One region of the Shewanella sp. Koi 1 genome, then DNA from elsewhere that is predicted to be linked to it. Evidence: predicted binding sites of a transcription regulator. Region 1 holds the regulator's gene; each other region holds the start of a gene.

Region 1 (8,118 bases):
CCAAAGCGAAGGCGCCTGCCGCTGCACCGACTTTTATGGATGTGAGTGATGACTTAGTGTCGCTCGGTGCTAAAGCGCCGATTCGCGCTGAAACTAAGTTAAAACCATCGGCACCAGCGGACTCTCTCCAAGCATTGCTCGAGAAGCAACAAAGCCGTTTAAACCAACAGCTCACCCATCAACAGCAAGACGCCGAACTGCCTGCGTGGGCACAAGGTCTACAAGCTCCTGCAACGCCAAAAGCTGAGCGACGAGATATGGGCCATGCTTTCGATAAGAAGCCACAGGTTTCACAGAAGCAAAATGCGGATATCGAAGCGATGCGTGATGAGTTAGCATCCTTACGCAATTTGCTTACTCATCAAGTGTCTGCGCTGATGACTGAACACAAAAAGCGTATCGACCCTGTGGGTGCCATGCTGGAGTCAAAGTTACTGGAAGCTGAGTTTTCGCCTGCGGTCGCGAACAAGTTAGCGGCGCTTAGTCAACACTATACTCCGGCAGAATTGGTTCGTGCCTTGCCACAAAGTCTAGCGAATATGCTTGATAATCAAGGCGATGATATCGTTAAGCAAGGTGGCGTGGTGGCGCTGGTTGGTCCAACGGGTGTAGGCAAAACCACTTCCTTAGCCAAATTAGCGGCTCGTTTCGCAGCCCATCATGGTGCGGATCAAGTCGCCTTGATCACTACAGATCATTATCGTATTGGCGCCTATGAGCAATTGGCAACCTATGGCAAAATTATGGGATGCCCAGTTAAGCAAGCCCATGATCTTGCTGAGCTAGAGCAAATACTGTATCAGTTCAGAAATCGCAAGCTAGTATTGATAGATACCGCAGGAATGGGCCAACGAGATATGCGGCTTTACCAGCAACTTGATAATTTAACTGCAAATAGCAGAATACCTATCCGCAGTTATCTGGTACTGTCTGCCACAGGACAGCGCCGTGTGCTACAGGATGCTGTAAATCACTTTAAACGCATTCCATTATCTGGTGTTGTACTCACCAAACTCGATGAGTCCGTGTCGTTAGCGGGTGCATTAAGTGTGTTGATCCAAAGTGGGTTGCCATTAAGTTATGTTACGGATGGGCAGCGAGTGCCCGAAGATATGAAAGTTGCCGATACTTTACTGCTCGCAGAGCAAGCATTAGCGGCCTTAGAAAACACTGAACAACAATCGTTACCAGACACAGCGTGGTCAGATAATATGACCTGTGCATTTGAGTAGAGTTATGACCCTGGATCAAGCAAGTGGTTTACGTATGATGAATCAACCCTATAACGAAAAAGTGAAAGTAATCGCGGTTACGGGTGGTAAAGGTGGCGTGGGTAAAACCAGCGTGTCCATCAATACCGCAGTAGCATTAGCCGAAAAGGGCAAGCGTGTCTTAGTGCTTGATGCCGACCTTGGCTTAGCAAACGTCGATGTCATGTTAGGGATCCGTGCTGAACGTAACCTTTCCCATGTACTCTCAGGCGATGCTGAGCTGGACGACATTATTGTCCGCGGTCCTAAAGGTATTGGCATTGTCCCCGCAACCTCTGGTACTCAAGGTATGGTCGAATTAAGTCCTGCGCAACATGCGGGGTTAATTCGTGCTTTCAGTGAGATGCGTACCCAGTTTGATATTCTTATCGTCGATACCGCGGCGGGGATTTCAGATATGGTGCTCAGTTTCTCCCGTGCGTCACAGGATGTGCTAGTTGTTGTTTGTGACGAGCCAACCTCAATCACTGACGCCTATGCGTTAATCAAAATCCTCAGCCGTGAACACGGCGTCTTCCGCTTTAAAATTGTTGCAAATATGGTGCGTAGTTTGCGCGAAGGTATGGAATTGTTTGCTAAACTCAGTAAAGTGACCGACAGATTTTTAGACGTGGCACTTGAATTAGTGGCAACGATACCGTTTGACGAGAATCTGCGTAAATCGGTACGTAAGCAAAAGCTTGTTGTTGAGGCTTATCCTAAATCTCCTGCAGCGATTGCTTACCATGGTCTAGCGAATAAAATTATGAGCTGGCCAGTACCCCAGCAACCTGGTGGGCATTTGGAGTTTTTCGTTGAGCGATTAGTTCAGCGACCAGATTTTCAAGAGGAAAAAACGAGTGAATAAAGCCGCAGCGTATACTTGTTTAGACAATAAAACGTCAATCGTTGAACAGTATGCACCGTTGGTTAAAAGAATTGCACATCACTTGCTCGCCAGATTACCTGCTTCAGTGCAGCTCGATGACTTGCTTCAAGCGGGGATGATGGGGTTATTAGAAGCATCATCTAAGTTTGATGGCGGTAAAGGTGCAAAGTTTGAAACCTTCGCCGGCATAAGGATCCGTGGTGCCATGTTGGATGAAATCCGTCGTGGCGATTGGGTTCCTCGTTCTGTCCACCGTAATAATCGTCGAATTGCTCATGCCATTGATGAGTTAGAGCAAGTGCTGGGTCGTGATGCACGCGACACAGAAATTGCAGAAAAACTTGATATGACGCTAGATGAGTACCATCATATTCTTAACGATGTTTCTGTTGGTAAAATCATAGGGATAGAGGACTTAGGCGTATCACAGGATATACTTACTACAAGCGATAATGTTAGTGATGGTACGTTTGAAGTGTTGGCAGAGACCCAGTTTCATTCTGCACTTGTAGAGGCAATAAAATTATTGCCCGAAAGAGATGCGCTAGTGCTATCGTTGTACTACGATGAAGCATTGAATTTAAAAGAAATTGGCGCCATTCTTGAGGTAAGCGAATCGCGTGTTAGCCAGATTCTAAGTCAGGCAATGTTGCGACTCAAAGGCAAACTCAAGCATTGGACATAAGTATAATTATTAATTGAGCACTGAATGTCAGCTCACCGGAGGAAACCTTGGACAAGAATATGAAGATTCTCATCGTTGATGACTTTTCGACAATGAGACGGATCATCAAGAACTTGTTGCGAGACTTGGGCTTTAACAACACCCAAGAAGCGGACGATGGCTCAACCGCCTTGCCAATGTTGCAAAAAGGGGATTTTGATTTTGTCGTCACAGACTGGAACATGCCTGGAATGCAGGGGATTGATTTGCTCAAAGCAATTAGAGCAGATGACTCCCTTAAGCATTTACCTGTGCTTATGGTGACCGCTGAAGCAAAACGCGAACAAATTATCGCTGCTGCGCAAGCAGGAGTGAATGGCTACGTCGTTAAACCTTTTACTGCAGCAACTTTAAAAGAGAAGTTAGATAAAATATTCGAACGACTCGCTTAAGCAGGGATGAGCTATGAAGTCACAAACATCAGGGCTCATCACGCTCGAGCAAGCGCAGCGTTTAGTTGAATTATTGAACGCTAATGAACAAACTCAAGCGGATGATTTATTTAGGGAACTCGCTGCTCCACTCCAAAGAGAGCTCTTTGACGAAGTCGGAAAACTGACTCGGCAACTACACAGCGCATTAATGGATTTCCAAATCGATAATCGTTTGATTGAGTTAGCTAATACTGAAATACCCGATGCTAAGGAAAGGCTGAGTTATGTCATTGACATGACGGAGCAAGCTGCAAATAAAACGATGGATGCAGTTGAAGAATGCTTGCCGTTAGCGAATGCATTAACCGCGAATATCCAGCAAGTGATGCCATCTTGGGATAAGTTAATGCGTCGTGAAATTGCACTCGGTGATTTTAAAGTGCTTTGTCACAATGTTCAGCATTTGATGTCGCGTAGTGAACTGGATTCAAACCGATTACGTGAATTGCTCAACCAAATATTGATGGCGCAGGATTTTCAAGACCTGACAGGACAAATGATCCGTCGGGTAATCGATCTAGTGATGGAAGTTGAAAGTAATCTGGTGTCTATGCTGACGGTGTTTGGTGAGCAGCCAATAATTGAGAGTCAGATTACTCAGAAAAATAATATTGAAGCTGAAGGGCCGATAATGAATGCCGAACTTCGTCAAGATGTCGTAACGGGTCAAGACGAGGTGGATGATCTGCTATCGAGTCTGGGTTTCTAACTGGGAGTCAATTTGATGGCCTTTGATGTAGATGAAGAGATACTCCAGGACTTTTTAATTGAGGCGGGGGAAATATTAGAGTTGCTTCAAGAGCAACTTGTCGCCCTTGAAAATAATCCTGATGATACTGACTTGCTAAATGCCATTTTTAGGGGGTTTCACACCGTAAAAGGCGGCGCAGGGTTCCTTAGTCTGACTCCCATGGTTGATGTCTGCCATGAGGCAGAAAATACATTCGATTTATTACGCACAGGTAAGCGTAGCGTCACCGCTGAGTTAATGGACATCATTCTTCAAGCCGTTGATGCGATAAATACGATGTTTGCTCAAACCCAGCAAGGGGAGCAACAAGAACCTGCCGATCCTGCCTTACTTGCGAAACTGAAAATGCTCAGTTCTGGTGAGCCATTACCTTCAGAAATGGGGCAAGTTAGTGCAGAAGTTGAGCCAGAGCCAGAGCCAGAGCCAGAACCGATCATTGAACCCGTTGTCGAGGTCGCCGTTGTTGAGGAAATGCCTGCTGAAAATGGCGCTTCAACCAGCTCTAGTATTGATGAAATTGACGAAGCTGAGTTTGAAGCTTTATTAGATGCCTTGCATGGTTCAGGGAAAGGCCCCGGCGTAACGTCTCCAAAAGTTGAAGCGACTCCAGCGGTTTCAGCAAGTATTAAAGCTCAAGCACAACCTGCTAGTGCCAGTGATGATATTACTGACGATGAGTTCGAGGCTCTGCTTGATGAACTTCATGGCTCTGGCAAATTTAGTGGTAAAGTTGAAGCGGCTGCGCCAGTAAAACCTAAGGCTGAAGCCGTGACTCCACCTCCACCTCCTACTCCTGTCGATTCTGATGAAATCACAGAGGATGAATTCGAACGGTTACTGGATGAATTGCATGGAAAAGGTGGCGCTCCGGCTAAACCTATCACCAAAACTGAGCCTGCGAAAACAGTTCAAACTGCTCCTACACCAGTTACGCCTGTCACACCTAAGGTTAATGCTGCTACGCCTGCATCTAAGCCGACAGCAACGCCTGCAGCGGCAACAGTAAAAACTGAGGTTGCAGTTGCTGAAAAAGCGCCTGCCAAAGTGGCGCCAGCAGCTTCTGCTAATGTGCCTCAAGGTGAAACAACCGTTCGGGTTGACACCGCAAGACTTGACCAGATCATGAACATGGTGGGTGAGTTAGTATTGGTGCGTAACCGCTTGGTAAGCTTAGGCATAAGTCGTGATGACGAAGAAATGTCTAAAGCGCTTGCGAATTTGGATTTAGTTACTGCGGACTTACAAGGCGCAGTGATGAAAACTCGCATGCAGCCTATTAAGAAAGTCTTTGGCCGTTTTCCTCGTGTGGTACGTGACTTAGCCCGTACTCTCAACAAAGAGATCGATTTAGTATTGGTCGGGGAAGAAACTGACTTAGACAAAAACCTTGTTGAAGCGCTTGCAGATCCATTAGTCCACTTAGTGCGTAACTCTGTCGACCATGGTATTGAAATGCCTAGTGACCGTGAGGCGTGTGGAAAACCTAGAACAGGTGTAATTACACTTTCTGCGAGCCAAGAAGGTGACCATATTCTGCTTAAAATCGAAGACGATGGCGCAGGGATGGACCCTGAAAAGTTAAAACAAATAGCAATCAAGCGTGGCGTTTTAGATGAAGACTCCGCAGCTCGAATGACCGATAACGAAGCCTATAATCTGATCTTTGCTCCTGGATTCTCAACCAAGGTCGAAATATCAGATATTTCGGGTCGTGGCGTGGGAATGGACGTAGTTAAAACCCGTATTACCCAGCTGAACGGTACAGTCCATATCGACTCCATGAAAGGTAAGGGCACCATACTTGAGATTAAAGTGCCATTAACCTTGGCAATTATGCCAACACTTATGGTCGATGTGGCTAAACAAGTTTTTGCTCTACCTTTATCCAGTGTTAATGAAATTTTCCATCTCGACCTCACCAAGACCAATATTGTCGATGGACAACTGACTGTGATTGTCCGCAACAAGGCGGTACCACTTTTCTATCTAGAGCATTGGTTGCATCGAAATAAGACCAACTTTAAGCATGGAGATAAAAAACACGGCCATGTAGTGATTGTGCAGTTAGGCATTATGCAGATTGGTTTTGTTGTAGATGCGCTGATTGGCCAAGAAGAAGTGGTCATTAAACCGCTTGGTGCTTTATTACATGGTACGCCAGGTATGGCAGGGGCAACGATTACATCCGATGGCGGTATAGCTTTAATTTTGGATGTCCCAGGATTACTAAAGCATTATGCGAAAAATAAAAGTTAGTTTCCAAGCTAAGGAATGGAATGGCCATTAAAGTATTAGTCGTTGATGACTCAAGTTTTTTTAGACGACGTGTTAGTGAAATAGTCAATCAAGATCCTGAACTGGAAGTGATCGCGACGGCCTCTAATGGGGCCGAAGCGGTGAAGATGGCTGCTGAGCTTAACCCCCAAGTGATTACCATGGACATCGAAATGCCAGTCATGGATGGTATTTCAGCTGTGCGCGAGATTATGGCAAAGTGTCCGACTCCCATTTTGATGTTTTCATCGTTAACTCACGATGGTGCAAAAGCAACCTTGGATGCGTTGGATGCGGGCGCTTTGGATTTTTTACCTAAGCGTTTTGAAGATATTGCGACCAATAAAGATGAAGCAATTTTGCTCTTGCAACAAAGAGTGAAAGCTTTAGGTCGCCGTAGGATTTTTCGTCCAATTGTACGCCCTAGTGTTACGCCCGTGACACCCGTTACGCCACGGTCAAGTTCGGGCGCTGTGCTTGGGAGTGTTGGGACGTCAGCGCCAAACGTTTCGGCGCCAGTTCGTTCTTCACCAGTATCATCCATTCGTGCCAGTGGTAAGCAATACAAGTTGTTGTTAATTGGTACTTCTACAGGTGGACCTGTTGCATTACAAAAAATCCTGACTCAATTCCCTGCAAATTATCCACATCCTATTTTGCTGATTCAGCATATGCCCGCGGCGTTTACCCCAGCGTTTGCGAATCGACTCAATGGCTTGTGTAAAATCGAGGTAAAAGAAGCGGCAAATGGTGATATTTTGCGTCCAGGTTGCGCCTATTTAGCGCCAGGCGGTATGCAAATGATGGTTGAGCGAACCGGCGTGACGGGGCGCATTAAAGTGCTCGCGGGCAGTGCCGAAATGAACTACAAGCCATGTGTTGATATTACATTTGCTTCTGCTTCAAAAGCGTTTGGTGGTGATGTGCTTGCTGTGGTTTTGACAGGAATGGGAGCTGACGGTCGAGAAGGTGCTCGAATGCTTAAAGCCGCTGGGGCAACCATTTGGGCGCAGGATGAAGCGAGCTGTGTAGTTTATGGTATGCCACAAGCGGTGGCTAGTGCAGGAATTGCCACTCAGTCAATTTCATTGGAACACATGGCTGAGTCAATATTAAAAGAGTCGGTACGTGGCTAGTCCCAATTCACACTTAAGCACGAATGTTGTGCTTATAATGGTATTAATGTCGATTGCTATAGTGTGTCTTGGTGCGTTAAGTTTTGATTACCATAGAAAAATTTTAAAGCTGCGTTCAGATGTTAAGCGTTTAGAGTCAACTCAAATCATGCTGATGGTGCCTGATGAACAGGCTCAAGCCATTGCCGATTGGCTTGCTTCGCATCCTGAGCAGACTAAAGCAATGCTCAAAATGGCCGAGCCTGGAGTGCAGACAGCGGTAACGCTTGGGCCTCAAGCGGCGTCCTCTTCAGCAGAGGTACCATCTCTGCTTGATAGAGCTTCAAATGGTAATGCCAAAGCGCAAGCCCAAATGGATTCTGTACCTGATGCATTGCGTTCAGAGACGGCACCATCTGTTTCAAGGGAAAGCGTGCAGCCTCTGGATAATGCTCCTGTGGTAATTTCTGAGAATGCTGATGGGGTCAAAGTCATTAGTTTACCCAATGGTGGGATTCGAGTGACGACAAGAGAAGGTGAGTAACACAGATGTTACTCTAAGTAAGCCTAGCTAATCGCCAAGCTTTAACATTAAAGAGGTCAGTGCTTTGAAGGTCTGGACCATTGCGAATCAAAAAGGTGGGGTGGGTAAAACCACGTCTGTAGCTAGCTTAGCAGGTG
Region 2 (8,118 bases), 1.8 Mb from region 1:
ATTTGAAGAAAGGAATGCGCTTGATTTCCACACCTTCAATCTCCAGCGGCTTGTTCTCTTCTTCCTCTGGAGCGCGAATATCAATCACCACTTCATTGGTGTCGATAGCAACAACGGTTTCAGTTTCAGTGATACGCGTATTCATTTGTTCTGCTATCTCCCTGATATCAATGGCCACGGCCTGCTCAACGATACGGTCAATCAAGTCCTCAGAGAATTTGGTCTCTTCGGCCTCAACCTTGGCCAGTACCGCCTTCACGGTTGGCTTTTGCGAAATCACACCGCAATACTCGGGCATGGATTTAGCAAAATCTTCAGTGCCGATACGGCGGCATTCGTTGATGATGTCCTGCTTGTCCATGGCGATCAGTGGGCGCAGGATCAACATATCGGTACAGCGGTCAATCACGTTTAAGTTAGTTAAGGTTTGGCTCGATACTTGGCCTAAACTCTCACCTGTGACAATCGCCTGAATGCCCATACGCTCTGCGATACGCGCTGCAGTACGCATCATCATACGCTTGAGCACCACCCCCATTTGACCGTTGTCGATTTTCTCTAAAATCTCGGCCACTACAGGCTCGAACGGCACAGATACAAACTTCACCTTGTGGGATTCACCATAGGTTTTCCACAAATGGTAAGCGACTTGTTTCACGCCAATTTCATGCTGCGCGCCGCCGAGGTTGAAGAAACAGTAGTGGGTACGAGCGCCCTTCTTAATAAATTGGTAGCTCGACACGCCTGAGTCAAAACCGCCCGAAATCAACGACAATACATCTTCCTGTGTCGCCATTGGGAAGCCACCTAAGCCTTCGATACGCTTGGTCACCATATACAGTTTATCGCCCTCGATTTCGAGGTTAACTGTCACTTCTGGGTTCTTTAAACGAACACCAATCGCATCGGTAAACTGGTTTAAACCACCACCGACATAACGCTCGACTTCGATAGAGTTAAAATCGTGGGAGCCAGTACGTTTGACGCGCACACAGAAGGTTTTACCGGCAATTTGGTCACGGTAAACGGGTAAAACTTGCTGGTAGATATCATCAACTGAGGTAAAGCTGTATTCATCCACTTGCACCACATGGGCGATCCCAGGAATACAGGCTAAACGCTCACCAAAGGCCTGAGCTAATTCAGGTTTATCATTTGGCACCTTTACCCAAATACGGTCCCATTGACGTTGCACTTTGGCATCTTCATCAACTTTTTTGAGCACGTTACGGATGTTGGTTTCAAGCATTTTGGTGAAGCGCATGCGCACGGGCTTGCTCTTCATCATGATTTCTGGGTACAGCTTTACAATAAACTTCATGGGATTTCCGCGGGCAATTTTGTAAACAGCAAAATTGGTTAAAAGAATAATCGCCGGATTATAACAAACTCACGGCGATTGGCGCACCTGTTTCCACACTCGGACTGCTCGTGGCGTGCGCTTATGCACAGTTGAACTTATAGTCAAAAAATCACAAATAAAAAAGCCGTGAGCAAGTCACGGCGTTTTTATCGAATCACAGGTTTGGTTTAAAAGCTATTTACCTACTTGAATTTCTTCGGATTCTTTGGCTTTACCCTGTTCAATGGCGATCTCAACTCGACGATTTCGTGCGCGGTTTTCAGGTGAGTCATTGGGCACGATTGGATTATTCGACGCCATACCGACCACTTTCATCCGCTTAGGATCGAAGCCCTTCACTTGCAGCAGCACATCGGCCACCGCCACAGCGCGTTTACTGGAGAGATCCCAGTTCGAGCTATAGAGCTCATCACTTATCTGCATATCATCAGTGTAACCCGATACCGTGATGATCCCCGGCACATCTTTTAGCAATTCACCGACCGAGCGCACCACGGGTTTAAATCGCGGCTGCAGGAAGCCAGATCCTGAGGCAAATGAGCCCTTCTCACGGATACGGATAATGATTTGCTGCCCAAGTGACTCAATTTCGATCGCCCCATCGGTGATCTCATTATTGAGTTCCTGTGCCATTTTCTTCACTTGCTGATTGATTTTATCCTGCGCCGCCGCGGCTTCGGCCTTCACCGCATCCGCCGTTTCTTGGGCCGTCGCCGAGGCTTCACCGCCCCGCTGTGAACCATTTTGCTGCTGCACACCACCCGCGCTATCGTCTTCACCCGCTTGATAATCCAATACAGGCTCGGTCATTTCGTTGGTTTGTTGGTTAATGATTTCAATCGGCGTGGGATCGGGGCGACCAGGGCGAAACTCCAATGCAATCACAGACGTCCCCTTAGGAATGTCTTTGACTTCGACCTTGTTTTGCACCCCGAAGGCATACTTCATCGAGCCTGCGATCTGCTTAAACTTCATCACGTCCATTTCGGAGAATGACAGCAGCAGCACGAAGAAACACATCAAGAGGGACATCAAATCGGCAAATGTTGCCAACCAGAGCGGCGCTCCGGGCGGTGGACAGTTGCACTTAGCCATGGGCTACTCTCCGTCCGTTGTATCGATTTTCCGCTGTTTTTCAGCAAGATAATTCTTCAAGAAACCTTCAATCACCCGTGGGTTTTGGCCATCTTGAATGGCTAATACCGCATCCATAATCAGGTTGCGGTTAAGCATTTCTTCACCCATGCGTAGGGTGAGTTTATCGGCAATGGGAATACACACCATGTTGGCGACCACGGCGCCGTACAGCGTCGTTAACAAGGCCACCGCCATCGATGGACCAATCGATTTAGGATCCGACATGTTGGATAACATGGCCACCAAGCCCACTAAGGTACCAATCATCCCCATCGCGGGGCCAACGTCACCAAAGGCCCTAAAAATCGCAATGCCGTTGCGATGGCGCTCTTCTGTAAGGGCAATGTCTTTTTCAAGTGCGGCGCGCACCACTTCACCATCGTGACCATCGACCAACATATCGACGGCTTTTTGCATAAAACTGTTGGAAATTTGCGCTTCTTCGAGGGCAAGGAATCCGCCTTTACGGGCGGCGTCCGCCATAGTCACGGATTGCTCGATAAGATCTTCAGGCTTATCAATCTTAAACATAAAGGCTTTGACGGCGATTTTTACCGCCCCCAAAAACTGTTTGAGATTGAATTTCATCATTACAACGAAGAATGAACCACCGAACACGATAAACACTGAGGGGACGTCGATAAAGATTGCCAGGCCGCCGCTGGTCATCATAGCCCAAAGGATAAAACCAAAGCCCCCGACTAGTCCTATAACTGTAGCTAAATCCACAACGGCTCCTCAATATTCGGTATAAACGACATGATACTGACTCTATTCGCAAAATAATACAAAATGTCATCCGCATAGGGATTACACTTTGGTTTTAACCTGAGCCTTACTCTATGATGTCAAAGGATGATTATAAGCATAATGCTATTATTGTCATTTATCGGACAAGCACTAAGCAAGTTTAGCGACAATTTCTATTTTCTGAAAAAAATTCAGCAACAAAGCGTGCTATTGAGCAAATATCCGTCGACTGAATTTGACCCTTGAGTCGCCCTGATATACCTTGTGTCCGCTCTTTCAAAGGAATTATTAACGTGGCGAAGAAACCCGAAAATCTCAGTTTTGAAGAATCCCTTGGTGAACTCGAGCGCATCGTTGCCGAATTAGAACAGGGCGATGTCTCTCTGGATGATGCGTTAAAACAATTTGAACGTGGCATCAATCTGGTGCGTAACAGCCAAGCAAAACTCGAGCAAGCTCAGCAAAAAGTGGCCATTTTACTCAAGCAGGATGAAAATGCGCCCCTCTCTCCCTATGCCGTTGAGGGCGAATAAGCGTGTTAGTCAATGCAATAAAAGAATATCAACTACGGGTTGATGACCAATTAAAACAACGTTTCAGCACACTCGAAGACACTGCGCCACAATTAAAGGCCGCCATGACTCACGGCGCGCTGTTAGGCGGTAAGCGTATTCGTCCCTTCTTGGTTTACAGTGTGGGGCAAATGTTTGGCGTGTCGCTTGAAAAGCTCGACGCCTGCGCCGCCGCCATTGAGTGTATTCATGCTTATTCGTTAATCCATGACGATTTACCCGCCATGGACGATGACGACCTTCGTCGTGGTCAGCCCACAGTGCATATCGCCTTCGATGAGGCGACCGCCATCCTTGCTGGGGATGCTCTGCAAACCTTAGCCTTTGAAATTGTTACCGAAGCAGTACCAGGGATCAGCAGCGAGCAGCATATCGCTATGGTGAGAGCGCTGGCGAAAGCCTCGGGCTACCGTGGTATGTGTGGCGGCCAAGCGATTGACTTAGCCTCAACCGATAAGCTCATCGACCTTAAGGCCCTAACTCAACTCCACAATATGAAAACGGGCGCCCTTATCAGCTGCGCCGTTGAGTTAGCCTTGATTGCCGCTAATGCGCCAAAAGATGAATATCAGACTATGATGGAATTTGCCCATGCGGTAGGACTTGCCTTCCAAGTGCAAGACGATATTCTGGACATCATTGCCACCACGGAAGAACTCGGCAAACCCCAAGGCTCAGACGCCGAGTCCAATAAGAGTACTTTTCCGCAACTACTTGGACTGCAAGGCGCCAAAGATACCGCCGCGCAACTGATCCAAGAGGCACTATCAGCGCTGGCTAAATTGCCATACAATAGCCAGTTAATCGCAGACTTCGCCCGCTATATCATTGAGCGAAGAATATAATAAGAGACGAAGTATCTCGCTATGAGTTTGGACATTTCACAGTTTCCCGTGTTGGCTCAGGCCAACACTCCTAATGAACTCCGCCAGCTTCCTCAGGCCCTGTTACCTCAATTGGCCGATGAGTTGCGGGAGTTTCTTCTTAAGTCCGTTGGCATGTCCAGCGGACATTTTGCCTCTGGACTCGGCACAGTCGAACTGACTGTTGCCCTTCATTATGTCTATAACACCCCGTTTGATCGTTTGATTTGGGATGTTGGCCACCAAGCCTACCCCCATAAAATCCTCACCGGTCGCCGCGACAGAATGCACACCATTAGGCAAAAGAACGGTTTACACCCTTTCCCTTGGCGGGAAGAAAGTGAATACGACACCTTTAGCGTCGGACACTCTGGCACATCCATCAGTGCCGCATTAGCCATGGCCGTTGCCGCCGAAAAAGAGCAGGCAGGCCGTAAAGTGGTTGCCGTGATTGGCGATGGCGCCATGACGGGCGGTATGGTGTTCGAGGCCATGAATCACGCGGGTGATTTGCACAACGATATGCTGATGGTGCTGAACGATAACGAAATGTCGATTTCAGAAAACGTCGGCGCGCTCAATAATCATTTAGCGCAACTGATGTCGGGCCGCCTCTACACCACGATTCGTGAAAGCAGCAAGAAAGTGCTCAAGGGCATGCCTGTCATCAAAGAGATGGCCAAGCGCACCGAAGAACACCTCAAGGGCATGGTTGTACCTGGCACTCTGTTTGAAGAGTTAGGCTTTAACTATATCGGCCCGATCGATGGCCACGATGTCGACGCCCTAGTGGAAACCCTGCGCAATATGCGCTCTCTAAAGGGGCCACAAGTGCTGCACATCATGACCAAAAAAGGTCGTGGTTATGAACCGGCCGAGAAAGATCCTATCGGTTGGCACGCGGTACCTAAATTTGACCCGTCACAGTTTAAGAAACCAGCTACTAAGCCGGGACTGCCGACCTTCTCCCAAGTGTTTGGCAAATGGTTATGTGATACTGCCGAACAGGACGAAAAAGTCTTAGGCATTACCCCTGCCATGCGTGAAGGTTCGGGCATGGTGGAATTTTCGCAGCGCTTCCCGAAACAATATTTCGATGCCGCCATTGCCGAGCAACATGCGGTGACTTTAGGTGCCGGATTTGCCTGTGAAGGCTTTAAGCCTGTGGTCGCCATTTATTCGACCTTCCTGCAACGGGGTTATGATCAACTGATCCACGATGTGGCACTGCAGCGTTTACCTGTATTGTTCGCCATTGACCGTGGCGGTATCGTCGGTGCCGACGGCCCAACTCACCAAGGGGCATTCGATTTAAGCTTTATGCGCTGCATCCCGAATATGGTGATCATGGCGCCATCGGATGAAAATGAATGTCGCCAAATGCTCTATACCGGTTATTGCTATGATGCAGGTCCGAGCGCGGTGCGTTATCCAAGGGGCAGCGCCACTGGCGCGACTCAGGTAGAAGCCATGACGGCATTGCCGATAGGTAAAGGCGTGATTAAGCGTTTAGGCAAACGTATCGCCATGCTGAACTTTGGTACCACCTTAGCCGCCGCCTTAACCGCCGCAGAAAGCTTAGACGCCACCGTCGTCGATATGCGCTTTGTCAAGCCATTAGATGTGGATTTGGTTAAAGAAATGGCGCAAACCCACGATGTGCTCGTGACAGTGGAAGAAAACGCCATTATGGGCGGCGCAGGCTCTGGCGTTTTAGAGCTACTGCAAAAGCTTAAAATGCCAAAACCTGTGCTGCAAATCGGCCTACCCGATGAGTTTATTAAACATGGCTCTCCAGAAGAAGTGACCCATGATTTACAACTCGATGCCGAAGGTATGTTGGCGCAAATTAATGCCTTTCTTGCCGATTGAGTGTTGATGGGAGCTAAGCTCCCATTAATCGTAATGAATCACGATTAATGGCAAATAGAAAAACAACAGACAAATAAAAAGGACTGCATCGGCAGTCCTTTTTATTAGTTAGCGCTAAGCGTTAGCTTAGGCTTCAATGTTGATTTCTTGGCTAGGGCCGCCCTGTGACACCATTACCATGGCTGGACGCAGTAAACGGCTGTTTAGCTCATAACCCTTTTGCATCACTAACATCACAGTATTGGCTGGATACTCAGCACTTGGCTGCATACCAATGGCTTGATGTTGGTCTGGGTTGAAGGCTTGACCCTGTGGATCGATAGGTTTTACCCCAAACTTAGCCACGGCGGTTAAGAAGCTCTTTTGCGTGAGCTCAACACCTTCGAACAGTGCTTTGGTAGTTTCATCCTGTGGATTAGTACCTTGCAGCGCACGTTCCATATTGTCTAACACTGGCAGTAATTCGTTGGCGAATTTTTCCAATGCAAATTTGTTAGCCTTTTCCACATCCATCGCCGCACGGCGACGAATATTGTCTACTTCGGCAGCAGCACGGATAACTGAATCTTTTTGCTCTTCAACTTTCGCCAAAGCGTCAGCGAGTAACTGTTCCAGCTCTTCAATACGGAAATTGGCTTGGGTAAGCTCGTCAATCAGACTCGCTTCTTCGGTAGAAACTTCAGACTCTACACCCTCTTGGATCAGATCCTGTTCTGCTTTAATCGACTCGTTGCTCATTTTCACTCCAGCTAAAAATGCTTTGTTTCTAAATACTCTGGGCATATTATGGGGATCAATTTTGACGTTTCAAGGCCTAAGGCCAGATCTAGCATAAATATGACCACAAAGTTCCACACCATTGGCCTGATTGGCAAGCCACACCACCCAGGGACAAATCAAACCCTCAAACGTCTGCACCACTGGCTGACGGTGCAAGGGTATGAAGTCCTCGTGGAAGAGCGTGTTGCCAGCGAGTTAGGGACAAATATCGTCGCGGTCGATTTATTAGAGATTGGCGCACGCTGCGATTTAGCCATAGTCGTGGGTGGTGATGGCAATATGCTCGGTGCTGCCAGAGTACTGGCGCGCTTCGATGTAGGCGTGATTGGGGTAAACCGTGGCAATCTTGGCTTTTTAACGGATTTACCGCCCGATGCCTTTGAAGAAGCCCTTGCCAAAGTGCTCGATGGTGAATTTGATACCGAACACCGCTTTTTACTCGAGGCCGAGGTCTATCGCCATGGCATGTTAAAAGCGAGCAATACTGCCGTTAATGAAGCGGTACTCCATCCGGGTAAAATTGCCCATATGATTGAATTTGAAGTCTATATAGACAATCAATTCATGTACAGCCAACGCGCCGACGGCATGATAGTCTCAACTCCGACGGGATCTACCGCCTATGCCCTGTCGGCAGGAGGCGCTATTCTAACCCCCAATTTACAGGCATTAATCCTAGTGCCTATGTTTCCGCATACACTGTCCTGTCGCCCCATAGTGGTCGATGCCTGCAGCACCATTAAGATGGTCGTCTCCCCTGAAAATGGCGAAAATCTCGAAG
Region 3 (8,118 bases), 2.5 Mb from region 1:
GCACTGCGCGAGGTCGCGAAAGGGCATACCAGCTTAGTCGTGGCGCATAGGTTATCGACCATAGTCGATGCCGACCAGATCGTGGTCTTAAGCCAAGGGGAAATTGTTGAGCAGGGGAATCATCAGTCTTTACTGGCTCAGGATGGTTTATACGCTAAGTTGTGGCGCATACAAAATGAGCAACAACAGCTTTCGGTAGAAGTGTAACAGCGTTGGGACAATTCAGTTTTTATTCAGGTTCGGCTCTCTATACTCAAATCCAAGCAAATAATGATAAGAGGTGCTTGGCATGGAAAATATGGCATTAAGAGTCAATATTGAAGGCAGAGAAGAGAAAGTAAGCACAGACTGGTTTGCGATTATGGCAACCCTTAAAAAACGCGGTGTGGATTATGATTCGCTACAACGCATTCACGCAGAGTTAAATGCAGGCCTTAAAGTGACCACAAGACGTTTAACTCTGGCAAAATTGAATCAAGAACTTGAATTAGCTGGGATTATCCGTAAAACCAATGAATATAATGCAGATATTCGTGGTGGGTATTAGAGAGTATCACTGCTGAAACAAAACAAGGGAATATAAGAAATTATATTCCCTTTGGTTTTTCTGCCTTCCAACCTTCACACAACAGATTGAATTTGGTGGTCGATTCATCGATTCGCGTGAGCCGAATGACTTGGCCTTCACGAAAACACACTAGTTCGCCTTCGATCTCGGTCAAGCGATTACAGCTCTTACAGCTTGTGCTGGCAGTCTTACTGTCGGGCATATGGCTTACAAAGCTTGCTTTCACAGTGTTTCCTTAACTTAATATGCAGTTGTTTAATCTCATGCGTGCATCACGGATCTTACCCCTTTTGTGATACGCATTCAAATTACCTCTTGCTAAATTAACTTTAGACGAAAGTCGTACAAAATGCATACAGAGTTAGATTACTTATTGATTGATATGGGAATAGTACTTATCCAATGAAACCGACAAACCGCTCTCGAGCACAATCCTCACATGGGATGGCTTGAGTTGTCTTGGCTCTGTCACCCCGCAGGAGTGGGCTATCAAGGCTAAATCGTGGTGTAGGTTATGGTTATAGTTGGCAACACGCGTCGATTTATCTCTAGGATCAAGACCTTGCTGGAGTTTCTTGTTGTGAGTCGTGATACCCGTCGGACAGGTATCTTTGTTGCATTGCAGCGCTTGAATACATCCGAGGGCAAACATATTGCCACGGGCCGAGGCGATAAAGTCCGCACCCAAGGCGAGCGCCCAAGCCACCCTCGATGGCACTATGAGTTTGCCCGAGGCGATCACTTTAATGCGTTTACGTAGCCCACGCTGAATTAAGATATTCACCAGTATGGGCAGGCTTTCTTTGAGTGGCAGCCCCACGTAATCCATTAAGGGCTGAGGTGCGGCGCCCGTGCCGCCGTCAGCGCTGTCTAAGGTAAAAAAGTCCGGGGCGGATGCTTCGCCACGGCGCTCAATTTCATCGCAAAAATCTTCAAGCCACTGCACGTCCCCAAGTACGGCCTTAATGCCAGTGGGTTTACCCGTGACCTCACGCACTCTGGCAATCATATCCAGAATGTCAGCCACATTTTTAAACTCGATATGACCATTGGGGCTTATGGAATCATGGCCCTGCGGGATACCGCGAATTTTGGCGATCTCCTCGGTGACTTTGACTCCTGGTAAGATACCGCCCTTGCCTGGTTTGGCGCCTTGGCTCATTTTGATTTCAAACATTTTAACTTCAGGGTGTGCGGCTATCTCTTTGAGCTTGTCATCGTCTAAATGGCCGTGCTCATTACGTACACCATATTTAGCGGTACCAATTTGAAAGACTAAGTCGCAGCCGCCTTTTAAATGGTAAGGGCTTAAGCCACCTTCACCGGTATTTAACCAACATCCCGCCTGCGCTGCGCCGTGGGATAAGGCGGTGACGGCAGGGCGTGATAGGGCGCCGAAGCTCATGGCGGAGATATGGCAAATAGCCTTAGTGGTGTAGGGCTCACGGCAATGGGGGCCAATGGTTTGAGGCAGAATTGGAGTGATATCTTCATCTTGAGTAGGAAAGGCGGTATTCATAAACATGATGGCGCCCGTGCTGTCTAGCGGGCGTGTCGACCCAAAGGCGATGGTTCTGTCGACGTTTTTCGCGGCGCGATATACCCAGCTCCGCTCGGCGCGGTTAAAGGGTAATTCTTCCCTGTCCTGTGCGAAAAAGTATTGTCTAAAAAACTCACCTTGTTTCTCAAATAAATACCGAAAGCGACCTATCACAGGGTAGTTGTGGCGTACAGCCTGTTTGGTTTGTAGCTTGTCGGCGATGTACATATAGACGACAGCGAGGGCGCCTAAGCCAATGAGAATTAAAAAGAGTCCTGAGAAGAGGTCCAGTCCCCACATAAACCAATTGAGTTCTTGCATCTTGTTATCCTCTATTTGTGTCCATAACGGGTGGAGATAAGGCTCGCTGGCTGTCCATCATGGATGGAGAGTAAAAACAGCTGGCTGTAATCATCTTCTGCGATAGTGGGAATATCCGGGCCGCCAAGGGCCTTAATGATCAGTGGGACGGTATTGGAATGCCCCGCGATTAAGCTGTTACCTTTAACGGCATGTACTTGTTCAACAATCTGCTGAATATGGGCTTCGAGTGGTTTTTCTGCAGCAACCACGGTAATGGGTAAATGCCGCTCTGAAGACATAGGCAATAAGGTTTGCTGGGTTCTTTGATATTGGGTCGCGATCAGTTGCGAGATCTGCGTCCTTTGCAAGGCGCTAACCAGCGCGATGGCGCGTGCATGGCCATCATCTGAAAGTGTAGGATCGCCCGCTGGAGCTTCGGCTTTTTCGGCATGTCTCACCAAAATAATCAATCGATTATCGGCAAAAGCTTGATTGATGGGGCTGAGTCCAATGCCGGTAAAGAGTAACAGGCCTAACAGCAGAGTGTGCAATAGCCGAGGGGCATTGAAGCAGGTGATGCGCAAGGAGTGGCTGACCACTGTTAACCATTGGGGAATTGCCATGCCGTATATCCTTATCTAATGGGCGTATGCAAGTGTGACGCTGAGGCGAGTCGATTCATCATGGGTATCATTGCCTTAGATTGTGATGGTACTGCAATTTATAAAATTACTAAAGTTGCTCAATTTTTGGTCGATAATAAAGTCGTCCCAAATTGAATGGATTAGCATCATGGAAATCAACAACCCTGCACAGGTACAGACGCCTTCTACGCCCCATAAGAAGTATGCTGACAATGCCGCTGCTAATAGTGAAAAGACGAAAAATGTGGAAGCGCCCGGAAAACAAACTGCATACCAAACCAGTAAGCAGCTAATGAACCAGGCTATTTTGTCGGCACAGGAAGAAGTGAGTCTAAAATCCGGTGATCAATCCATGGCGTTACTTTATCGCGCGGCAATTGAAGCGATAGATAAAGAATTAGCGCCTTCGATGGGGCCAAATGCGACTCAAACTAACTATGACAATCAGGTCGATTATTCTCCCGAGGCGACGGCCGATAGGATAGTGAGTTTTGCGACGCAATTTTTTAGCATTCACCAACAGCAAAATTCGAATATGAGTCTAAATGATCAGCTTGACAGTTTTATGAGCATCATAGGTGGCGCTATCGATAATGGCTTTAAGGAGGCGCGGGATATTTTGTCCGGCCTTAAAGTGCTGCAAGGGGATATCGCCGATGGCGTCGATAAAACCTATGGATTAGTGCAAGAGGGATTGCAGGCCTTCCGAGATAGCTTCAATAAGAAACCAGATGAGACACAAACGGCTAGCGCATAATGTCCCGCGCTTAGCACTCAATGTTGTAGCCATTTCCCTTGTCTTAAGCCCCTTGCAATAAGGGGTTTTTGTTGCGCAGAGAACAGTCTATGCTAGGGGTCTATTTAACGTTTTGCTTGAGGGCGAGTTATGTGGACTAGGGGACGTGTTATTGAACGTATTGATTGGAGTGATAAATTATTTTCGCTGCGGATAGCGGCCGAACTGGTGCCCTTTATTCCGGGTCAATTTATTAAACTCAGTCAGCTGCAAGATGATAAGCGTGTCGCTAGAGCCTATTCCCTGGTTAATTCCCCCGATAAACCCTATGCCGAAATCTTGGCTGTCGCCGTAGAAGAGGGCCAGTTATCCCCACAATTACAAAATCTTGCTATCGGGGATGAAATCGAGATCACTCCCACAGCCACAGGCTTTATGACTTTAGATGAGATCCCTAAGGGTGCAGGGCAAGGCTGTCACTTATGGTTGTTAGCCACGGGCACGGCCGTGGGGCCATTTTTATCTATGCTCGATACGCCAGAGCCTTGGCAGCGTTTCGAAAAAGTCGTACTTGTCTATGGTGTCCGCGAAGCTAAAGATTTAGCTTACCTCGATAAATTAAAGGCTTATTCGGTGCAATATCCTGATCAGTTTATCCTGTGTTTAACCGTCACCCGTGAAAAGCTTGACGATGCACTGCAATGTCGTATCCCCGATGGCTTAGTCTCGGGAGAGATTGAGGCTAAAGTCGGTTTAGCGCTCAGCGCGGCGGATTCACAGGTAATGATTTGTGGTAATCCGGGGATGATCAGTGGCGCACAGGCCGCGTTGCTCGACAAGGGACTCGCAAAGAATTTACGCCGCGCTCCGGGACAAATTACCGTCGAGAAGTATTGGTAATTGGTTGAGTGTTAATGACAAATAATTAGTCTTAATCGTTTTAATGTCAGTCATATAGAAGGATTTTTTGATGAAGTTGCTCTGCTCCCTCGCTTCACCCTATGCTCGCTGTGTTCGCACATTAATCCGTTATTTAGGGATTAATGATATCGAAGAAGTGTTAGTCAATCCGATGGAAAACACCGCCGAGCTGCTCGATGTTAACCCGCTTGGGCAGATCCCTTGCCTCATCACCAACGATGGTGTGCCTATCTTCGATAGCGAAGTGATTATGCGCTATTTAGACGCCGAATTAGGTGAGCAGCAGATGTTCGGTGGCCAAGTGAATAATTGGGTATTACAGTGCCAATATTCGATGATCAAAGGTCTGATTGATAGCGCAGTAAAATTGCGCCAAGAACAAATGCGTGAAGAGGAGGGGGTGAGATCGGCCTTTTGGACATCGCGTTTTGAGCAAGCGCTGCTGCGTGGTTTGATGCAAATGGAACATCAGAGTGTGATCACTCAGGCAACGATTCAGGCGCCACAATTAGCCTTAATTTGCTTATTAGATTATGTGGATTTCAGACATCCAGAACTCGATTGGCGTAAAGTGGCTCCCGCGACCTCGCTCTGGTTTAGTGAGATGCGCGATCTCCCAGCGTTTGTGGAAACTCGCCCAGCGTAAAAGGTGTTTAATGGTCTGACGAGCGGCGGCCTCTATGGGTCTCACGGCGATTATGTTCACCAAACGCGCCGTAGAGATCCTTGGTTATGCCGTAATCTACCCTACGATCATTACCGGTTTGGCGTCTATCATCATAGTGTTGATAGCGGCACTGGCAATTGGCAATAGTACATTCTTCCATGGGAAGCTCAGGGGCTTCCTTTGATAGAAAACGTTTCCCTTTGAGCTCATCTACCTGATCACAACAACTACCGTCATTTTCGATACTGACACAGTGGAAGCGGCGATCTTGCTCTGCATGTCGTTGATTTTTATTTTTTGCGGTTTCCATGAGTTTGACAAAGTGCTTGCGCTTTTTAGGGCCTCGCTTGAGTGTCAGCAATGCGAGTAGCGCTACCGCGATGACCAGCAGTAGTAAAACGCCCAACATACCGCCTCCTCATGTATTTTAAGCGAATTAAGGTTCAGTTTAGTTTGGTTTGAGATAATCACCAGTTTTAAGTTTTATTTCATTAAAAACAAAAAGTTAATCAACCTATTGCCCTGCTTCACTTGATCTATTACTCTTGCGCAACTGATAACTATTATCATTAATAGTCTTAAGAATTGACTCACGCTTGCTGTCATCATTTTGGGGAGAAATCGCGAATGAAATGGGTAACTTGTGCCGCTTTACTTGGGTTAATGTCGGTTGCGAATTCGGCTAGCGCTGATGAGACATTAACCGTTTACTCCTACCGTCAGCCGTTTCTGGTTGAGCCTATTCTGAAGCGCTTTACGGAGGAAACGGGCATTGGGGTAAATTTTGTCTTTGCGAAAGATGGTATTGCCGAGCGTATCGCCCGTGAAGGCCATTTATCCCCTGCGGATTTAGTGTTAACTTCAGATTTCTCTCGCTTGGTTGAATTGGTCGACAAAGACCTGACGGCTCCCGTGAAAAGTGAGCAGCTCGATAGCAATATCCCCGCGCAATACCGCGATCCCGATGGACAATGGTATGCCTTAACGATGCGTGTGCGTAATCTCTATACGGCAAAAGATCGTCTCGGCCCACAAGCGATCAGCTACGAAGAGTTGGCCGATCCTAAGTACAAAGGCAAGATCTGTACGCGCAGTGGCAAGCATCCTTATAACATCGCCTTAGTGGCGTCTATGATCGCCCACCACGGTGAGGCCGAGACTAAGACTTGGTTGCAAGGTGTGAAAACCAACTTAGCACGCAAGCCTCAAGGTAACGATAGAGCGCAGGTGAAGGCGGTTAAAGAGGGCTTGTGTGATATCGCCATCGGTAACAGCTACTACTACGGCAATATGCTGCAAGATCCAGAGCAAAAGAGCTGGGCAGAGGCTGTGGTGATTAACTTTCCGAACCAAGCCGATCGCGGTGCCCATGTGAACGTTTCTGGTATGGTGCTCACTCGCCATGCGCCGAATAAAGACAATGCAATCAAGTTGATGGAGTTCCTGTCTGCGGATGTGGCACAAAAAGCCTATGCCGAAGTAAACATGGAATATCCGGTCAAAGCCGATGTCGCGCCTTCAACCTTGGTCGCCTCTTGGGGCGAGTTTAAATCCGACCAATTACCGATTTTCAAACTGGCGGAATACCATCAAGCGGCGGTGAAATTGTTAGATGAAGTTCAGTTCGATCTCTAGTTGAGCGGTTATAACGACTAGAAATAGTAAAAGTAAAAAGTGCGCCTTGATTGGCGCACTTAGGTTAAAGGATCCACATGATTTTAGGATTAGCCAGAAGCTGGTCGCTTACTGGTTATGCCATAGCCGCGCTACTGGTGTTACCCCTCTTTGCGTTAATTCTTCAGGCGGCGCAGCCCGATGAGGCTGTTTTTGGTCACCTGCTCTCCACCGTATTACCTACTTATATCTCCAACAGCCTATGGTTGATCCTGTGGGTGAGTATTGGCTCACTCTTGTTGGCACTGCCCTGCGCTTGGTTAATGGCGCGCTGTGAGTTTGTTGCTAGGCGTTATCTGCAATGGGCCTTATTGCTCCCCTTGGCCATGCCAGCCTACATTGTTGCCTACGTATATACCGATTTGCTCGATTACGCCGGCCCAGTACAAACTGGGCTTCGTTCTGTGTTTGGTTGGAATTCACCGCAGGATTACTTTTTCCCCGATATTCGTACCTTAGGCGGTGCGGCGTGTGTGTTGTCGCTGGTGCTCTTTCCCTATATTTATCTGTTGGCGCGCACCGCGTTTATGGAGCAATCCCTAAGCTTGGCCCACGCCTCGAGGATTATGGGCTGCTCGCCGTGGCAGAGTTTTTGGCGTTTATCTTTACCTATGGCAAGGCCCGCCTTAGCCGTGGGCGTGGCTTTAGTGGCGATGGAGACCGCGGCGGATTTTGCCACGGTCAACTACTTTGCCGTACCAACCCTGACCACCGCCGTGTACGACACTTGGCTAGGTTATGGCAATTTGACTGCGGCGGCTAAGCTCTCGGCCATTATCCTCTTGGTAGTGTTTAGTCTGATTGGAATGGAACGTTTTGCTCGCCGTAAACAGCAGTTATTCCAAAAGCAGTCCCGTATTCAAGCGAGCGATTTATATCGGCTCTCACCGCTGCAAACCCTATGTGCTCTCGGCTATTGCATCACCTTGTTAGTGCTAGCCTTTGTGCTGCCAAGCGGGATTTTACTCTCCTATGCCATTGATTATTTTGCGCAGAGCTGGGATCCGATTTTCTGGCAATTGAGCGTGAATAGTTTGAGCCTCGCACTCATCACTAGCCTAGTGT
Region 4 (8,118 bases), 970 kb from region 1:
AGCCGATGCGGCGCAGCTTAGCCATGATATCGATAAGCTCGAGAAGCAAATGCATGAACATGCGCGTAACTTGGAGTTTGAACAGGCTGCGGCCTTGCGTGATGAGGTGAAACGGTTACGGGAGTTGCTGATCACAGCCTAACAAAATCTAAGTCTTAGCTGAGGTAGACTCAGGACTTTGATGCTAATTAAACTGATCCCAAGCTTCTCTACCTAATAAAAAGCCGCCAATACAATAATGTAAGGCGGCTTTTTTATTGTATGGATTAATCAAACTTTGAGGTATTAGCGCTGCGTTTCCTTGGCGAATCTGCTTCGTTGGTACACAAACACCATAAGCGCGCAGACTAAGCCGCAGATCAGGCCGACTAAATGCGCCTCGGTGGCCACGCGTGCACCAATCATTGCGGTCACATCATCACTGGCGCCATAGAACTGTTCATGGCCGACTTTGACTATCACCCCGATCAGCAACAAATAACCCGAGCGCATTTTGCGGCGTATATCCTGCACTGCACCAAAGGTGAATAGGCCGTGTAACATGCCGCTCAGCCCGACATAGCCTAAGAGTTGCGGATAACCCAGATACAGGCCAATGCCTTCAAACAGACAAAGCAGGATAAACAGCGCGGTTACTCCGTTAAGTCGGTAATGAAAGTGGTGCAAAAACAACACTACCCATAATCCCGCTAGGTTCATCAGCAGGTGCCAATGATTGGTATGCAGCAGATTGCCTGTGATCAGACGCCACCACTGGCCGTCACTGATAGCGCTGCGGCGATAGGCGAGCAGGTTATCTATGCTCGGGGTAAAAAGTCCCGCAATATACAAGAGCGCGCAGAGCAGACTGACGATAAACGCCAGCCAATAGGGGCCGAGTTTTTTGAACGTCACCAGTCTCACGCCTGCGGTTTACCCGTTTCTGTTGCCTTGTCGAGCGAGGCCATCACCTCTGCTTTATTTTGCAGGTAATCCTCTAGGCCTCGTTTGCGTAGATGGCAGGCTGGGCAGTCACCACAACCATCGCCGACAATGCCGTTATAACAGGTTAGGGTATGGTGGCGAACTAAATCGAGTTGCTGGTATTTATCGGCCAGCGCCCAGGTTTGGGCCTTGTTGAGCCACATTAATGGGGTGATGATCTCAAGCTTTTTATCCATGCCTTGCACCAGTGCCGATTCCATCGCGCGCACAAAGTCGTGGCGACAGTCGGGATAACCGGAAAAATCGGTTTCGCAAACACCAGTGATAATCGCCTCGGCCCCTAATTGATAGGCGTAGATCCCCGCCAAAGTCAAAAATAGGATATTACGGCCGGGCACAAAGGTATTGGGTAAGCCATTTTCCATTAATTCGTGGGATACAGGGATCGCATCACGGGTGAGCGCAGAAATAGCTAACTCATTGAGTAAACTCACATCCATCACTTTATGGCTAGTGATCTTTAAGCGCTTGGCGAGGGATTTAGCAACTTCAATTTCTTCACGGTGACGCTGACCATAATCGAAGGTGATCCCGTGAACTTCATCAAACTGAGTTAAGGCTTGAATAAGACAAGTCGTCGAGTCTTGTCCGCCACTGAAAACCACTACCACCTTTGAAACTGATGCTGCTGACATAGGATCCACTTAAATTGACACATAAAATAGGGCGTAAGTGTAACTCAGGCGCTAGGGCTTGCAAACTCTTTGCTGGCGCGTGGCGACGGGGATGCGGCACTTGGTATCACAATGGCTGAGGCGGTAAAAACTTGCAGCTGCAGCTAAAATCCTCTATAAATGCCGCCCCAGAAAAACGGAACGCTAGCATGAATTACCCAGTCAACGAAGTCTTTGAAACCATTCAAGGTGAAGGTGTCTTTACCGGAGTGCCCGCCATTTTTGTACGTTTACAGGGTTGCCCTGTGGGATGTGCTTGGTGTGATACGAAACAGACTTGGGATCTGCTTGAGGAAAATAAGGTGTCACCCGAACAAGTGATCACCGTCGATGGCTCCGTGGGGCGCTGGGCTAATCATACGGCGCAGAGTCTTATTGAGGCGTTCAACGCTAAGGGATACACGGCGCGCCATGTGGTGATCACTGGTGGTGAGCCTTGTATGTACGATCTGAATGAACTAACTCACACGCTTCATGCTTCCGGTTTTGCCACTCAAATCGAGACCAGTGGCACCTTTGAGGTGAAGTGTGATGCTGATACTTGGGTGACAGTCTCGCCCAAGATCAATATGAAAGGTGGTTATAAGGTGTTAGCGCAAGCCTTGATCCGCGCCAACGAGATTAAGCACCCGATAGCGACCGAAAATCATATCGACGAACTCGATGAGTTACTCAAAGGGATTGATGTGTCAGCGAAAACGATTTGTCTGCAACCGATCAGCCAAAAACCAAGGGCGACGGAATTAGCCATGAAGGTGTGTATTGCCCGCAACTGGCGTTTATCGATTCAGACCCATAAGTACTTGAATATCGATTAATCGCCACTTAGCGCTATACACTCTTCTTGAACGCTCCGAATGGGGCGTTTTTTATCAGCTAAATCTACGGATTACAGACAATTGTTTTAAGTAAGCGATAAAAAATAACTTTGGATAAGCTGCAATGCTAGAAAGAAAACTTGGGGAATAAAGCGGTATAAAGAGTGAGATGAGAAAGAAGTGGTGGAGGGAGAAGGATTCGAACCTTCGAAGGCGGAGCCGTCAGATTTACAGTCTGATCCCTTTGGCCACTCGGGAACCCCTCCACATATTTTCTTCAACTTTTAAGTCCGACTCATCGAGTCTGATTTAAAAGTTATCTTAAATCTTGGCCGGATTTAAGGGTAAAGCAAGTCTACAGCGAACTAACGATTGACGAACCACATGAGATAAAAGTGGTGGAGGGAGAAGGATTCGAACCTTCGAAGGCGGAGCCGTCAGATTTACAGTCTGATCCCTTTGGCCACTCGGGAACCCCTCCACGAGTATCTTTTATAGCATCGCTAATTGTTAGTGCAAATGGTGGAGGGAGAAGGATTCGAACCTTCGAAGGCGGAGCCGTCAGATTTACAGTCTGATCCCTTTGGCCACTCGGGAACCCCTCCTCAATTGCGGCCGCCATAGTAGTCAGAAACGTTTGGCATGTAAAGTCTAAATATGAAAATTTTCCTAAAGTTCTGGTTCAACTGGTCGATTAACTAACAACGAGTTGTTTTAATGATGTTTTTTTATGCAGATCGATGTTCCTTTAATCAACGAAGCCCAAATTGGCTCCCGCTTAAATGCGGCAATCGAACACAACAGGCGAGGTGAGTTCGCCCTGTTGCTGTCGCTATTGTCTGCAGACGCGAGGGACATGGCGCAGTTTCAATGGAAAAAAGAGCTCGATAATGCTGAAAAATTACAACGCCAGTTTGAGTTACCCCCAAAGCAAGCGCTTGTGGCGGATTTATCGACGGATAACAAGGTTACCGACAATAGTGCTGTTTTTGCCGAGCAAGGGGCGAGGGCGTTTCAACTGCAACAGGCATTGCGCCCAGAGGCATTAGTGATCCGCGGTGGTGAGCCTATCGCGATGGCCGAAGCCTTAAGCAATTGCGATCTCACCACACGTCTGCGCCAACGTGGCCAGTTGCCATCCCCGAAAATGGACGTCATGCATTTTGCCGATCAACTGGCGATTCAACGTAACTTAGTGCCGTTATTGGCCAGCGCCTAACGAGTATGTCGTCTTGATTTCTAGTCGCTATCGGGCTATTAAGCAAGATGCTGTCTTTAAAAGCACAGGTTGGGATTAAAGGAACTTGTTGGCCAAATAGCCTTCAACTGTGTCGATGCACAATAATAAGCGTGAGCTAAAGCTGAGTCTCTGCCGCCACTGTTACCTATAATAAGGCGTTAATGATGCTGGTTTAAGTTGATGCATCACCCTTACAGCGATTAGAGAGGAAAAACAGATGAAAGGTATCATTGCAGGACAAGCGGCTACCGTAAACGACACTTGCACCGATTGCGGCAGTTTTGTGGATATTGGCGCTGTGATTGACGAGCAGGATACAGTGCTGGAGTTATCCTTCGCGGGTGCAGAGGCTGAGGTCGAAGCGACTAAGATGTTGGAGCGGGCTAGAGCGCGTTTTAGCCAAACCCAAGGGAATATTGTGCAGGGTGAAGCGGGTGTTACCCTCAAGCTGGTCTTCGATGTGAGTGTCGAGAAAATGATTTTCCAATTAGAGAATGGCCTATGATGCAAGCGACTGTGAGCACCGTTAGCGTTAATTTGTAATAAAGTGTGGCCGATGTTGCTGTTTTAAATGTAGATAGTGTAATCTGCATCAACAAAAATAAAGATAAATAGGCTCTATTAACACGCTTCTTTAGTGTGTTAGTCGCAGCAGTACCGTTTTACCCAACACGAAGTTTTGTAGGGATCAGAGTGAAGCGACGTCAGCATCAGCATTTATTAGAGTCTTTAGTGCATTCCACGGCTAAACAGCAGGGTGATTTTACTAAGACCGCGGAGTTAGCCACTGAGCTACTTTGCCAAAATTTAGCCGTTTCTCTGGTGTCGGTTTGGATTTTTTCCGCCGATCAATCGAGCCAATCCCTAGTGGCGCAATTTGGCGCTATGGCCCTACAAGACACTTACCGTCCTTCGCAGTTGCAGACGCTACCGCGCTATTTAGATGAACTTAAAAATCATCGCCATATCGATGCGAGTAATACGCTTATCGATCCGCGCTTGACTGAGTTAGTCGATAACTATTTTATCCCTCGGCAAATTTTATCTAGTCTCGAGATTGGCATTCGCATTAATGGTCATCTCGAAGGCGTGCTTTGCCTTGAGCGAGCGCAACTGACTCACCATTGGCACGACAGCGAAATTCACCTTGCCTGCCAAATGGCCGATCAACTGGCCCTCACGCTGGCCACCAAACATACCTATGATAAAGAAGAGCGCTTAAGCCTGTTTCGCTGTGCCACCGAGCAGTCTCGTCAAATGAGCATGCTGATTAACCTGCACACCGAAAAAGTGGAATACGTGAATCAAGCCCACGAGGAGATCACCGGCTTAGCGCGTGAAAAAAGCATAGGCACCAATTTACGCGAGTTAAGTTTCTTTAAGCAGCACAGTGAATTAGCCGAGCAGACCTTGGCTAAAATTTTCAGAGGCGAGCAGGCTAAAGGCGAAGTGCAATTTAATCGAGCCGATGGCAGTCGCTACTGGCTCAAGTATGTAGTCAGCCAATTTATCACCGATCGCGGCAATCATTACGCCTTAGTCTCCGGCGAAGAAAGCACAGATGAGCACAACTATAAGGCGGAGCTTGAGCGTTTAGCCTGGCGTTGTAGCCTCACTGGGCTGAATAATCGTAGTCACTTCAATCGCGTATTGGAGCGCACCACCAATGGATTGTTGCTGTTGGTCGATTTAGTCGCCTTTAAGCGTTTCAACGATACCTATGGTCACGAAAATGGCGACAGCTTGCTGATTGAAATTGGCCGGCGCTTAAAACATTTCTCTGAAATTAATAAGGCGACCGAAATTGCCCGCGTCGGTAGCGACGAGTTTGCCGTGTTGCTTACCGATGATAACGCGGTTTACGATCTGGATTATTTCAGTACCCGCCTATATCAGCATTTAGCCATGCCGATTTTAATCGGTCGTGAGCAAATCGAACCTAAACCCGCACTGGCGGTTGTCGATATCGCCTCGGTGGCGAATCTGTTCGCGCCGCTGACCTGCGCCGATATTGCGGTGCAATACGCGAAGAAGAAAAAGGGCACAGCTATTCAAGTGTTTAACAGCACCTTGCTCAGTGCCTTTAAGGAAGATGCGCAAATCGAGCGTGATTTGCATAGTGCGATTCGCGGCCGTCAATTCGAACTTTATTATCAGCCCTTACGGGATCTGGAGCAGAAAACCTATATCGGTGCTGAAGCCTTGATCCGTTGGCATCACCCGAAAAAAGGTGTGCTGTATCCCGGCGCCTTTATCGATATTGCCGAGCAATCTGGGATGATAAATGCCATTGGCAGCTGGGTGCTTGAGGCCGCGTGCCGACAATTGAATATATGGCAGCACCATAATGCCGATTTAAGCATGCATGTTAACGTGTCGGCGCGGCAGTTTTTTAGCGGAAACCTGTATGAGCAAGTCTGGCAACTGCTGACGCGCTATCGTTTAAAGCCTAAAACCCTGATCCTTGAGATCACCGAGACGGAATTGATGGGCGACATTCGCCATGCCACGCTCTTATGTCAGGAATTGGCAGAGCTGGGTGTGGGGCTGGCCATCGATGACTTTGGTACGGGTTACAGCTCGATGCGCTATCTTAAACAATTCCCGATCAGTAAGTTAAAAATCGACCGCTCCTTTATCTCCGATCTCACCATTAGCCGCGAAAGCCAAGAAATCGTCTCGGCCATTATTGCGATGGCGAGCGCGCTTAATATTTCCTTGACCGCCGAAGGGGTTGAAACCGCCGAGCAGGAAGCGTTTTTAGCCAAGAGTTTTTGCCATCAGGCGCAGGGGTATTTATACAGTCCTGCGTTGCGAGAGCCCGAATTTGCGCAATTCTTATTGGAGGCAAAAGAACCTAATCTTGTTACGCATTAACCAGTTAGATTAGTCGTACAGGTGATATAAAAACAAAAGGCAATCAATAGATTGCCTTTTGTTTTATCTGTGGACTTGGTTAACCCTTCATGCAGCACTGCTTAAACTTTTTACCGCTGTGGCAGACGCAAGGATCATTACGCCCCGGTAATTTGGCATGCATTTGATGGCCTTTAGTGTAAAACCAACGACCTTGCTCGAAGATAAACTCAGAGCGCTCGTAAATGGCATCAATCTCGCCACTCATTTTATACCAGGCTTTGAAAGTTACAGTACCGAACTTGCTGCCATCGGGCTGGGTAGTGTCATTGGCGGATAATACATCGAGCCCTAACCATTCGGGATGTGGACCTTGTTGGAGCTGCTCAAGGGTTAAGCCATCGAGGTAAGCTGCATGGTGTGTTTTGATAATGTAATCAAAATTTTTCAACACAAAAGCGCAGTAGCGAGAGCGCATTAATTGCTCAGGACTTGTCGCCAGTTGTGCTCCTGAATCGAGCCCTAGATGCAGTATTTGACAGCAATCTTGATAGATTTTTGGGTTGCCGCAAGGGCAGGTTTTGTCGTGTGTCATAATGGTAATGCTTTAAAATATAATAGATTACTGCTTTTTCTTTTGGCTGTCCGGTAATGGTGGGAACTGGCGGCCATAGTAAAGATTGGGTACAGGTTTGGCATTCAAATAGAAACTGGGTTCGGCACGGTTATTCATATCCAGTGTGACGTTCCAGCGCTGCTGAGAGTCTTTTTGGGTGCCAATCACAAATTTGCCAGCAAATTCACTCACTGGTTCGCCAGTTTCTTCTGCGGGGTAAAAACGCACTAAATAATAGCCAGTGTCGAACGCGCTGTTGCCCGAAAGCTTACGGTTGAGCACCCGGAAATCGATATCGATACGGGCCTTTTTATTGCGGATTTTATCGAAAAAACGTTGGTAAATAGCAACGATACTGTCGCGGCCATAATAGATTTCTTTACTTTGGCTTTCAGAGAGATAGCTTGCATCTTTCGCATAAATCTCTGCGGTGACTTCGGGGGCAAGCTCAGTAAATGCTTTAGTGAACAGCGGATAATTAGCATTGATCAGCTGATCGGTTGTCATGGTTGTTTTGGCTTTTGCGGGAGTTGCAAAACTTGGAAGCGACAATAGGCATATCAGGGCTAGCAGCAAAAATCTCATTACATTATTCTAATCAAGCATTCATGGCGCCACTATAATGGAGGTGCCCGCTGAACTAAAGGGTTGAATGTTTACAAAGTGTGTTTCTGTTCTAAAAGTGCACACTGAGCGTTAAGAGTGGAGGAGCTTGCCATGCTAGATGATGAATCGGCACTGTTTTTTGAAGAAATGGCGGGGGTTGTGCCACTTAAGGGTGATGTGAAAGCGGTGAATTTGCAGCCTAAGGCACTAACGGAGGAGCAACTTCAGCGCCGTGATGCGTTGCAACGCGAGGCTTATTTAGCCTGTATGCCCTTGGATTTGAGTTTGATCCCGATAATAGCGCCCGATGATATTGCCAGTTTT

The links. Region 1 encodes FliA, which starts transcription of late flagellar genes. Its sites were predicted from a motif close to CTAAAGNTNNNNNNNNNNNNGCCGATA; they were not measured.
Region 2: a site for FliA is predicted at 3,388-3,414, ahead of pomA (flagellar motor protein PomA). Genes of this name have one in related genera too.
Region 3: a site for FliA is predicted at 3,144-3,170, ahead of ACUZ8J_RS03405 (DUF5610 domain-containing protein). Genes of this name have one in related genera too.
Region 4: a site for FliA is predicted at 3,146-3,172, ahead of ACUZ8J_RS10180 (VC2046/SO_2500 family protein). Genes of this name have one in related genera too.

Annotation. Positions count from the first base shown of each region.
Region 1 is NZ_JBREJM010000001.1:3,271,487-3,279,604, reverse strand. It holds gene flhF (flagellar biosynthesis protein FlhF) at 1-1,232, shown strand, start outside; gene ACUZ8J_RS14415 (MinD/ParA family protein) at 1,237-2,118, shown strand; gene ACUZ8J_RS14410 (RNA polymerase sigma factor FliA) at 2,111-2,824, shown strand; gene cheY (chemotaxis response regulator CheY) at 2,872-3,255, shown strand; gene ACUZ8J_RS14400 (protein phosphatase CheZ) at 3,269-4,006, shown strand; gene ACUZ8J_RS14395 (chemotaxis protein CheW) at 4,022-6,304, shown strand; gene ACUZ8J_RS14390 (protein-glutamate methylesterase/protein-glutamine glutaminase) at 6,325-7,458, shown strand; gene ACUZ8J_RS14385 (membrane anchored protein in chemotaxis locus) at 7,496-7,981, shown strand; gene ACUZ8J_RS14380 (ParA family protein) at 8,046-8,118, shown strand, end outside.
Region 2 is NZ_JBREJM010000001.1:1,460,959-1,469,076, reverse strand. It holds gene thiI (tRNA uracil 4-sulfurtransferase ThiI) at 1-1,321, opposite strand, end outside; gene ACUZ8J_RS06495 (flagellar motor protein MotB) at 1,538-2,458, opposite strand; gene pomA (flagellar motor protein PomA) at 2,462-3,229, opposite strand; gene xseB (exodeoxyribonuclease VII small subunit) at 3,544-3,783, shown strand; gene ispA ((2E,6E)-farnesyl diphosphate synthase) at 3,786-4,667, shown strand; gene dxs (1-deoxy-D-xylulose-5-phosphate synthase) at 4,689-6,557, shown strand; gene grpE (nucleotide exchange factor GrpE) at 6,684-7,295, opposite strand; gene nadK (NAD(+) kinase) at 7,395-8,118, shown strand, end outside.
Region 3 is NZ_JBREJM010000001.1:744,882-752,999, forward strand. It holds gene ACUZ8J_RS03380 (ABCB family ABC transporter ATP-binding protein/permease) at 1-207, shown strand, start outside; gene ACUZ8J_RS03385 (hypothetical protein) at 290-547, shown strand; gene ACUZ8J_RS03390 (hypothetical protein) at 588-794, opposite strand; gene ACUZ8J_RS03395 (FMN-binding glutamate synthase family protein) at 939-2,429, opposite strand; gene ACUZ8J_RS03400 (histidine phosphatase family protein) at 2,441-3,034, opposite strand; gene ACUZ8J_RS03405 (DUF5610 domain-containing protein) at 3,204-3,812, shown strand; gene ACUZ8J_RS03410 (ferredoxin--NADP reductase) at 3,942-4,691, shown strand; gene ACUZ8J_RS03415 (glutathione S-transferase) at 4,762-5,358, shown strand; gene ACUZ8J_RS03420 (hypothetical protein) at 5,366-5,788, opposite strand; gene ACUZ8J_RS03425 (Fe(3+) ABC transporter substrate-binding protein) at 6,007-7,014, shown strand; gene ACUZ8J_RS03430 (ABC transporter permease) at 7,092-8,118, shown strand, end outside.
Region 4 is NZ_JBREJM010000001.1:2,299,407-2,307,524, forward strand. It holds gene uvrB (excinuclease ABC subunit UvrB) at 1-142, shown strand, start outside; gene rrtA (rhombosortase) at 286-903, opposite strand; gene queC (7-cyano-7-deazaguanine synthase QueC) at 900-1,619, opposite strand; gene queE (7-carboxy-7-deazaguanine synthase QueE) at 1,808-2,476, shown strand; tRNA gene ACUZ8J_RS10165 (tRNA-Tyr) at 2,658-2,742, opposite strand; tRNA gene ACUZ8J_RS10170 (tRNA-Tyr) at 2,873-2,957, opposite strand; tRNA gene ACUZ8J_RS10175 (tRNA-Tyr) at 2,997-3,081, opposite strand; gene ACUZ8J_RS10180 (VC2046/SO_2500 family protein) at 3,207-3,695, shown strand; gene ACUZ8J_RS10185 (DUF406 family protein) at 3,934-4,221, shown strand; gene ACUZ8J_RS10190 (putative bifunctional diguanylate cyclase/phosphodiesterase) at 4,410-6,593, shown strand; gene ACUZ8J_RS10195 (YchJ family protein) at 6,673-7,167, opposite strand; gene ACUZ8J_RS10200 (hypothetical protein) at 7,195-7,773, opposite strand; gene smrA (DNA endonuclease SmrA) at 7,906-8,118, shown strand, end outside.